Regions from separate parts of the Rahnella sp. AN3-3W3 genome, predicted to be linked through region 2. Evidence: predicted binding sites of a transcription regulator. Region 2 holds the regulator's gene; each other region holds the start of a gene.
The links. Region 2 encodes PurR, which represses purine synthesis genes. Its sites were predicted from a motif close to CANGCAAACGTTTGCNTG; they were not measured.

Region 1 (3,284 bases), on a different contig from region 2:
CTTCACCAATCACGGCATAAGGTGCGCGCTCACGCTGGCAGATAGCATCGAACTGTTCCAGCTGAGCCGGAGAAACAGCCAGTACATAGCGTTCCTGCGATTCGTTACACCAGACTTCCAGCGGGCTCATCCCCGGTTCGTCGTTCAGGATGTCGCGCAGCTGGAAACGGCCACCACGGTTGCCATCGCTGACCAGTTCCGGCATGGCGTTGGATAAACCGCCGGCACCGACGTCATGGATAAACAGGATCGGGTTGGCTTCGCCCAGCTGCCAGCAACGGTCGATCACTTCCTGACAACGGCGTTCCATTTCCGGGTTGTCGCGCTGTACGGAAGCAAAATCCAGATCCGCGTCAGACTGACCCGATGCCATGGAAGAAGCCGCACCGCCGCCCAGACCGATATTCATCGCCGGACCACCCAGCACAATCAGTTTTGCGCCAACGGTGATTTCACCTTTCTGCACGTGATCCGCGCGGATGTTGCCAATACCACCGGCCAGCATGATCGGTTTGTGGTAACCGCGCAGCTCAGGGCCGTTGTGGCTGTTGACGTTTTCTTCGTAAGTACGGAAGTAGCCCAGCAGCGCCGGACGACCAAATTCGTTGTTAAACGCTGCGCCGCCCAGCGGGCCGTCGGTCATGATATCCAGCGCAGTAACGATACGATCCGGCTTACCGAAATCTTCTTCCCACGGCTGTTCAAAGCCAGGAATGCGCAGGTTGGAAACAGAGAAACCAACCAGACCGGCTTTCGGTTTTGCGCCGCGCCCCGTTGCACCTTCGTCACGGATTTCACCGCCTGAACCGGTTGCCGCACCCGGCCATGGAGAGATCGCCGTCGGGTGGTTATGGGTTTCTACCTTCATCAGGATATGCGCCTGCTCCTGATGGAAATCGTACAGACCGTCTTTCGCATCGGCGTAGAAACGACCGACCTGCGAACCTTCCATCACGGCGGCGTTATCTTTATACGCGGACAGCACGTGATCAGGGGTCTGTTCGAAGGTGTTTTTAATCATCTTGAACAGGGATTTCGGCTGGGTTTCGCCGTCGATAATCCAGTCTGCGTTGAAGATTTTGTGGCGGCAGTGTTCTGAGTTGGCCTGTGCGAACATATACAATTCGATGTCTGTCGGGTTGCGCCCCAACGACGTAAAGGCTTCCATCAGGTAATCAATTTCATCCTGCGCCAGCGCCAGACCTAATTTGGTGTTGGCGGCTTCGAGTGCGCCACGGCCAACGCCGAGGATATCCACATGTTGCACCGGGGTTGGCTGATGCTGCGCGAACAGCGCGCTGGCGTCTTCCAGACGGGTAAACACGGTTTCCATCATGCGGTCATGCAGCAATGCGCCCAGTTCGTTCCACTGTGCTTCGGTCAGTTGCGGTGCCTGAACATAAAATGCCAGACCACGCTCAAGGCGCAGAACCTGTGACAAACCGCAATTGTGGGCGATGTCGGTAGCTTTGGAAGACCAGGGAGAAATGGTGCCCGGACGCGGGGTGACCAGCAATAAACGACCAGAAGGAGCGTGTTCAGCGAGAGAAGGACCGTATTTCAGGAGGCGTTGTAACTTGGTTTGTTCGTCCGAATTCAGCGGTGCGCTGACGTCGGCAAAGTGTACATATTCGGCGTAGATATCGCTGACCGGAAGATGTGCTTCCTGACAACGGGACAACAATTTGTTAATGCGAAAAGCCGACAAAGCGGGCGAACCACGCAGTATTTCCATAATCACAGATCTCTCGTCTTCGAAGACACTGACCACAGTGCTTCATTGGGCGCAACAGGGGGAAAACGCGGGCTATTATAAAGAAAGCTGGCGTCCGACGAAACCGTTTGCGTCGGGAAACTTCATATTCCTTTATAGCCTTACCATTATCATGGCTATTATGAATAAAGTTGCAGACTGCCGTTTTGTTGAGCAAAATGCGTCAGCACTGGGGATATAACCATACTAACTGCACAGCATAGCGTAAAAAAACAAGAGCGCCGCAGCGAGATAACTATTTGACGCGACTAAAAATTAATTATGTTCTGATGGGGATCGCCGCCCTGTTACTGGCACTGGCCTTGTGGCCTGCCGTGCCGTGGCACAGAGGTGAAGGTGACCAGCTGGATCAGATAAAATCCCGTGGAGAATTGCGCGTCAGCACGCTCAATTCTCCACTGACTTTTATGGACTCCCCTGAAGGCAATCTGGGCTTCGATTATGAACTGGCTAAACGCTTCGCAGATTATCTGGGCGTGAAGCTGGTGATTTCTCAGCACACCACCATCGAGAGCATGTTCGACGATCTTGACCATGGTAAAACCGACATGCTGGCTTCCGGTCTGGTGTACAACAATGAGCGCCTGAAAAACTACCGCGCCGGCCCGGAATACTATTCCGTATCGCAGCAGCTGGTTTACCGGCAGGGTGCCGTGCGCCCGAAAAGTTTCGCCGACATCAAAGGCTCGCTGGTAGTGTCTGCCGGCAGTGCGCATATCGCCACGCTGGAGGCTGCCAGCCAAAAATATCCAGACCTCACCTGGACCACCACCGATAAATTGTCACCCCGCGACCTGTTACAACAGGTTGAAAACGGCAAACTCGATTATACGCTGGGGGATTCGGTCACTATCGCCCTGATGCAGCGTGTCTATCCGCGCCTTGCGGTGGCCTTTGATGCCACAGACGATGAACCGGTCACCTGGTATTACCGCAAACAACCTGATGACGACAGCCTTGCTGCCGCTATGCTGGATTTCTTCAGTCAGATTTCAGAGGACGGTACGCTGGAAAAACTGGAGGAAAAATACCTCGGGCACGTGGGCGATTTCGATTATGTCGATACCCGTACTTTCCTGAACGCCATCGACACGACGCTGCCGGATTTGCAGCCGCTGTTTGAAAAATATGCTCAGAACATCGACTGGCGTTTGCTGGCCGCTATCGCTTATCAGGAATCTCACTGGGATCCGCTGGCGAAATCACCGACCGGTGTGCGTGGCGTAATGATGCTGACCCGCGCGACGGCTGGCGGGCTGAATGTCGATGACCGGACAGATGCCGAACAAAGTATCCGTGGCGGTGCGCAGTATCTGTCGCATCTGATGGATAAAATGCCGGGATCTATTCCGCAGGATGAACGGATCTGGTTTGCACTGGCGGCATATAATATGGGCTACGGCCATATGCTGGACGCGCGCAAGCTGACCGCACAGCAAAAGGGGAATCCGGACAGCTGGGCGGATGTGAAACAACGGCTGCCGATGCTTAATCAGAAACGCTTCTTAAG
Region 2 (3,284 bases):
CGCCAGAAGGGCGCGCACGTTCTCGACCCAAATCACGCCCAGACAGCCGACGGCAAACAGCATCAGACCGAGCAGTAAAACCGGTTTGCGGCCAATGCGGTCTGACAGCGGTCCCCACAGCAATTGTCCGATGGCGAATCCGCCGAGAAAAATACTCAGGCTGGCGCTGATCATTCCCGGACTGGTCATCAGGCTGGTTTGCATTGCGCTGAACGCAGGGAGGTACATATCTGTGGCTAAAAAGCCGAGCATGCTCAGGCCAGCCAGATAGAGCATAAATCCAAAGGAGGGTTTCATTATTATCTCGTTAATTTATTTATTGCAGATGATTTGATGCAGGGATCTGTTCGGAGGCAGATTTTAACGCTTTGATAACAGCGTTGTGAAACGTTAATATTTGCACTCTGCTATCAAAAATATTGAAGGCTAAAGTATGTGGTCAGAATACGCTCTGGAAGTCGTTGATGCGGTGGCAAGAACCGGAAGCTTCAGTGCGGCGGCACAGGATCTACATCGGGTGCCTTCTGCCATCAGCTACACCGTTCGTCAGCTCGAACAATGGCTGGCGGTGCCCTTGTTTGAACGTCGACACCGTGACGTCGTTTTAACGCCAGCGGGCAAAGTTTTCGTGGATGAAGCGCGGGTTCTGATAAAAAAAATGATAGCTACACGACGCCAGTGTCAGCAGGTTGCCAACGGCTGGCGGGGCGAGTTACGTATTGCTGTCGACAGAATCGTTAAACCGGCAAGAACCCGGCGACTGGTGCTGGATTTCTATCGTCATTTTCCTGACACGGAACTGATTATTCATTCCGAAGTGTTTAATGGTGTGTGGGACGCACTGGTTGACGGACGTGCTGATGTGGCAATCGGTGCGACGCGTGCGATACCGGTTGGTGGACGTTTCAGTTTTCGCGATATGGGGTTTATGGACTGGCACTGCGTGGTCAGCTCGCAGCATCCGCTGGCGCAGTTACCGGGTGCGCTCAGTGATGACCAGCTCAGGCCTTATCCCGCATTATGTCTTGAAGATACCTCGCGGACGTTGCCCAAGCGTGATACCTGGACGCTTGATAACCAACGGCGTCTGGTTGTGCCGGACTGGACCTGCGCGCTTGAATGTCTGAGTGAAGGTTTATGTGTGGGAATGATGCCGGTACATCGCGTGAGCCATCGCATTGAGCAGCAGACCTTGCAGGTTCTGGCGCTGGAGAATATCTTCCCTGACAGCCCGTGTTGCCTCACGTGGGACCAGAGTAATCCGTCACCTTCACTGGCGTGGTTGCTGGAGTATATGGGTGATACAGAAACGATGAACCGTGAATGGTTGCGGGACTGAGAAATAAAACGCCTGCAAAAGCAGGCGTTATAAAAGATTAAAGGCAAACATTAACGGCGATAGTCACGGTACGGGCCATCGGCCACCGAACGACGCTCAACCAGTTTCGGATGCACCTCGATGGTCTGTGATTCTTCACGTTTGCTGACGATGCGGTCGAGTAACATAGTAAAGGCCATCTCACCCAACCGTTCTTTCGGCTGATGGACGGTCGTCAGTGCCGGAGAGAAGTACCGCGCATTACGCACGTTATCGTAGCCAATCACCGAAATATCTTGCGGAACGCGCAATCCGAGCTCATCAGCGGCGCAGATTGCGCCCATTGCCATGACATCGCCCCCGCAAAAGACGGCGGTGGGGCGTTGTTTCTGCATCAGAATCTTATGCATCGCCTGATAACCTGACTCCGGCTCGAAATCGCCCTGAACCACCCATTCTTCACGAAGCGGGATATTGGCTTCCGTCAGCGCTTTGACAAAACCCTGGAAACGACCGCCGCCGGTGTTACGCGCCAGCTGTCCCGGGATCACGCCAATATCACGATGCCCTCGTTCGATCAGATAGCGTCCGGCCATATAACCGCCTTCGAAAGCATTATCGATAATGCTGTCGGTGAAGTTTTTACGCGCTTCGCCCCAGTCCATCACCACCATCGGAATCGAACGATACTCTTCAAGCATATTGAGTAATTCGTCAGGGTATTCTGCGCACATCACCAGCAGACCATCGACGCGTTTTTGCGCCAGCATTTGCAGATAGGCCTGTTGTTTTTCCAGATTATTGTGCGAGTTACACAAGATCAGCGTATAGCCTTTGGAGAAGCAGCTGTTCTCGACGGCTTCAATCACCTCGGCGAAATAGGGCGCTTCACTGGAGGTTGCCAGCAGACCAATCGTCTTGGTGTTATTCACTTTAAGACTACGGGCTACGGCGCTCGGAGAATAATGTAGCTCTTTAATGGCAAGCAGCACCGCTTCCCTGGTTTCTTCGGCGACGAAACGTGTTTTATTGATGACGTGCGACACGGTTGTAGTGGAAACGCCAGCGCGCTTTGCGACATCTTTAATCGTTGCCATGTAAAGAATGACTCCTGAACTTCCGTGCTTCAGCACGTTAGCATTATGTTAATCGTTTGCTTGCGTTGATTACACTGCGGACATCTAAAAGGGCAGTGTAATCATTGGGTGGATTCTTCAGAATGAGGCGTGAAATGCTCTCGGGTGAAATCGACCGGCACACAGGCGTGTTAACCGACAATTTTCTCTTATAATGCATGAAAGTGGAAGTAAAATTGTCATGTTCGCATTGTCATTCAGCAGAAGATTTTAAAAGTGAATTATGCGAAAATGCGTTGGCACACATTTAGTGTGGCTAAAAGAAACGCCACAACTTGATCCGAAAGGGGGTTTGATGGACAGCAACCTGAAATTATCGTTGATCACCACGGTATGCGCTTTGCTCATGATTATCGCTTTCAGCTTCACGGCAGTGATGAACTAATCTGGCACTAAGACAGTAGTGAGACGCAACAAAAAAGGGCGATACCTTTCACAGGAATCGCCCTTTTCAATTTTACGCAGTGACCGTTACCGCCGATACTCTTCCCTGCAGAAACTCTTCGTTAAGTGCTATTCAATGGCTGATTAGCGAAACCTCAGACTTAACGAATTGTTTATTATCGGATTGTTTTTGGGGTCATCACCCGACGCGCGCCAACATAGTGGTCTTGCCAGTAATCGTCGCCCAGTGAGGTGATTTTGATGTCTTCACCGGTTCTTGGCGACTGGATAAATTTGCCGTTGCCAACATAAACACCCACATGATCCGCTGCGCCGCGGTTGTTGATTCTGAAGAACACCAGATCACCGCTTTCAAGTTCGCCACGTTTCACCGGCGCTGCATCGCGCAGGTGGTACATCTCGTTTGCCGTGCGCGGCATTTTAAT
Region 3 (3,284 bases), on a different contig from region 2:
CTTCCAGCACGCCCTGACGTTCCAGTTCCAGCGCACAGTTCAGTGCGGTCTGGCCGCCCATGGTTGGCAGCACGGCATCCGGACGTTCTTTCTCGATAATCTTGCGCACCACTTCCCAGTGAATTGGCTCGATGTAAGTCGCATCGGCCATTTCCGGGTCAGTCATGATAGTCGCAGGGTTGGAGTTCACCAGAATGACGCGGTAACCCTCTTCACGCAGCGCCTTACACGCCTGCGCACCCGAGTAGTCAAATTCACAAGCCTGGCCGATAACAATCGGGCCGGCGCCCAGGATCAGGATGCTTTTTATGTCTGTACGTTTTGGCATTTTTTCTTGCTCCTGATTTATTTGCCTGTAAGAGTGGCGTCGTTTTTATTGGTAGTGCGAAAAGCTTCAATCAGTTCAATGAAGTGGTCGAACAGCGGTGCCGCATCGTGCGGGCCCGGACTGGCTTCAGGGTGCCCCTGGAAGCTGAACGCCGCTTTATCGGTGCGATGAATTCCCTGCACCGTGTGGTCGAACAGTGATTTGTGGGTCACGCGCAGGTTGGCAGGCAGACCGGTTTCATCAACTGCAAAACCGTGGTTCTGCGCGGTGATCATCACGATATCTTTATCGATATCTTTTACCGGGTGGTTACCGCCGTGGTGGCCGAGCTTCATTTTTACGGTCTTCGCGCCGCTGGCCAGTGCCAGTAACTGGTGACCGAGACAGATGCCGAATACCGGAATGTCAGTTTCCAGGAAGGATTTGATCGCCGCGATCGCGTAATCACATGGCTCCGGGTCACCCGGGCCGTTGGACAGGAAGATACCGTCCGGATTCATCTTCAGCACTTCTTCTGCCGGCGTTTGCGCAGGAACCACAGTCAGGCGGCAACCGCGATCCACCAACATGCGCAAGATATTACGCTTCGCGCCGTAGTCGTACGCCACCACATGGAATGGCAGCTCTTCAGATTTCTTCGCTTCCGGCAGTTCGCCTTCCAGCGTCCAGCTGCCTTGCTGCCAGCTGTAGGATTCTGTCGTCGTCACTTCTTTCGCCAGATCCATCCCTTTCAGCCCCGGGAACGCTTTGGCTTTTTGCAGCGCCAGTTCAGCATCCGGTGAATCGCCCGCAATGATGCAGCCGTTCTGTGCGCCTTTTTCACGTAACAGGCGGGTCAGTTTGCGGGTATCAATATCGGCGATGGCAACGATGTTGTTGCGCTTGAGATAATCAGAGAGGTTTTCTTCACTGCGGTAATTGCTGGCAATCAGAGGTAAATCGCGAATGACCAGGCCTTGAGCGTGTACTGCGGAGGATTCTGCATCAGCGGCGTTAGTGCCGACATTACCGATATGGGGATAAGTGAGAGTGACAATCTGGCGGGAATAGGAAGGATCAGTGAGGATTTCTTGATAACCGGTCATCGACGTATTGAAGACCACTTCCCCCACTGCCGACCCTTCTGCCCCGATGGCCCGACCGTGGAATTGGGTTCCGTCTTCCAGAACCAATAGCGCTGACTTTATCAAAGCATCCTCCAAGAATAATAAATCACAATATCTGCATATTAATTCAGATAACCCGATCTAAATCAATGCAAAAATCGCTCCCAAAGGCAATTTTTGGCAAATTGCGCGCATTCTAATGATGGCAGTACGGTTTGTCTACCAAAAGCACCAATATTTCTCTTCTTTTCGTACAACTCAGAGAAAAGGCTCTCTGACTGGCATAAAAATAGTGACTAAGTCGCCATAGTAACCGTTTGCGGGAGAGGATGTGTGGAAAATGACGAGAAAAGGGGAATTGTTACAGAACCGGAGAGTGGTCGCGTTCAAAAAACATGCAATACATCAGATAAAACCAGTGAAAACACCATAAAAATGACAACACAGAGACAAAAACAAGCTAAACACTTATTTTTTAAAAAAAAGAGAAGGGCAATCAAGGAACTGCCCTTTTATCAAAACATTATGACCAAAACAACCACATCACATCTAAATCATCTTTTACAAATTTTCTAAACCAAGCACGTCTCGCATGTCATAAAGACCGGCTTTATGTGAAGAAAGCCACTTACCCGCACGAACAGCGCCATTTGCGAATGTCATGCGGCTGGAAGCCTTGTGCGTTATCTCAACGCGCTCACCGATATCTGCAAACATCGCGGTGTGTTCACCGACGATATCGCCTGCACGAATCGTGGCAAAACCAATACTCTTTGGATCACGTTCACCGGTATAACCTTCACGGGCATAGACCGCACACTCTTTGAGATCACGGCCTAATGCACCGGCAATTGCTTCACCCATCGCCAGTGCTGTACCTGATGGTGCATCAACTTTATGACGGTGGTGCGCTTCCACGATTTCAATATCCGTGTAATCGCCCATGACTTTGGCCGCCTTTTCCAGCAGCTTGAGGACAACATTCACGCCAACGCTGAAGTTGGCGGCAAAAACGACCGGAATGATCTCCGAAGCCTGCTTAATTGCGGCCTTACCGGCATCATCAAAGCCCGTGGTCCCGATAATCATGCCTTTATGGTGCTTCTGGCAAAATTCCAGATGCGCCAGCGTGCCTTCCGGACGGGTGAAGTCGATCAAAATATCGAAGTCGTTCGTCACAGCATCCAGATTGTCATGCACTTTAATGCCCATAGTACCGACACCGGCCAGTTCACCCGCATCGGCACCCACTAAGGAAGAACCCGAACGTTCCAGCGCTGCGCCCAACACCACGCCATCGGCATCGGATACGGCCTGAATCAGCTGCCGGCCCATGCGGCCACCTGCGCCAACAATGGCCATGCGAATATCAGCGTTACTCATAATTACTCTCTTCTTATAGGGGTTCTGCCATGAAACAGAATCAGGTTATCGGCCCCGCCATGAGGGAGCCAGCGAAATTGCCTCATAATTAGAAAATTATGATACAGGCCGGTTAATATCAGTAAAAGCTATCCGGTTTCAGGTTACTAAACGTAGGGTTTTGTGTTAAACCGCCGACAGAACTGGAACTTGACGGGCGAAACTCACCAAAAAGTCCCTGAAAACGCCATTCGCATAATCATGCAATAACCTGCATAAACTCCGCCATTTAAACACCTCAGTCACCTTATCACTCACTCTCGTGATTTTACCACCGTCCTTCAAAGCACCGTCTGACAATATGTTATTCAGGAATAAAGCGAACATGTCGGCGATATCTGCGCACTTTTGTTCCTGCTGCCGTAATGACAAATAATGCATCAAACGCAGCATTTCTTAGATCTGAAACATTAAATTTTTATTATATC

Region 1: purL (phosphoribosylformylglycinamidine synthase) is a predicted target of PurR. The motif match lies at 1,832-1,849, and genes of this name have one in related genera.
Region 3: carA (glutamine-hydrolyzing carbamoyl-phosphate synthase small subunit) is a predicted target of PurR. The motif match lies at 1,741-1,758, and genes of this name have one in related genera.

The regions. Positions count from the first base shown of each region.
Region 1 covers NZ_JYDG01000026.1:47,779-51,062, reverse strand. Annotated here, with positions in the region: gene purL (phosphoribosylformylglycinamidine synthase) at 1-1,738, opposite strand, end outside; gene mltF (membrane-bound lytic murein transglycosylase MltF) at 2,014-3,284, shown strand, end outside.
Region 2 covers NZ_JYDG01000020.1:39,854-43,137, reverse strand. Annotated here, with positions in the region: gene punC (purine nucleoside transporter PunC) at 1-297, opposite strand, end outside; gene punR (DNA-binding transcriptional activator PunR) at 434-1,339, shown strand; gene purR (HTH-type transcriptional repressor PurR) at 1,390-2,415, opposite strand; gene UC15_RS26240 (YnhF family membrane protein) at 2,678-2,839, shown strand; gene UC15_RS07830 (C40 family peptidase) at 3,015-3,284, opposite strand, start outside.
Region 3 covers NZ_JYDG01000004.1:169,429-172,712, forward strand. Annotated here, with positions in the region: gene carB (carbamoyl-phosphate synthase large subunit) at 1-328, opposite strand, end outside; gene carA (glutamine-hydrolyzing carbamoyl-phosphate synthase small subunit) at 346-1,518, opposite strand; gene UC15_RS25610 (hypothetical protein) at 1,768-2,010, shown strand; gene dapB (4-hydroxy-tetrahydrodipicolinate reductase) at 1,996-2,817, opposite strand.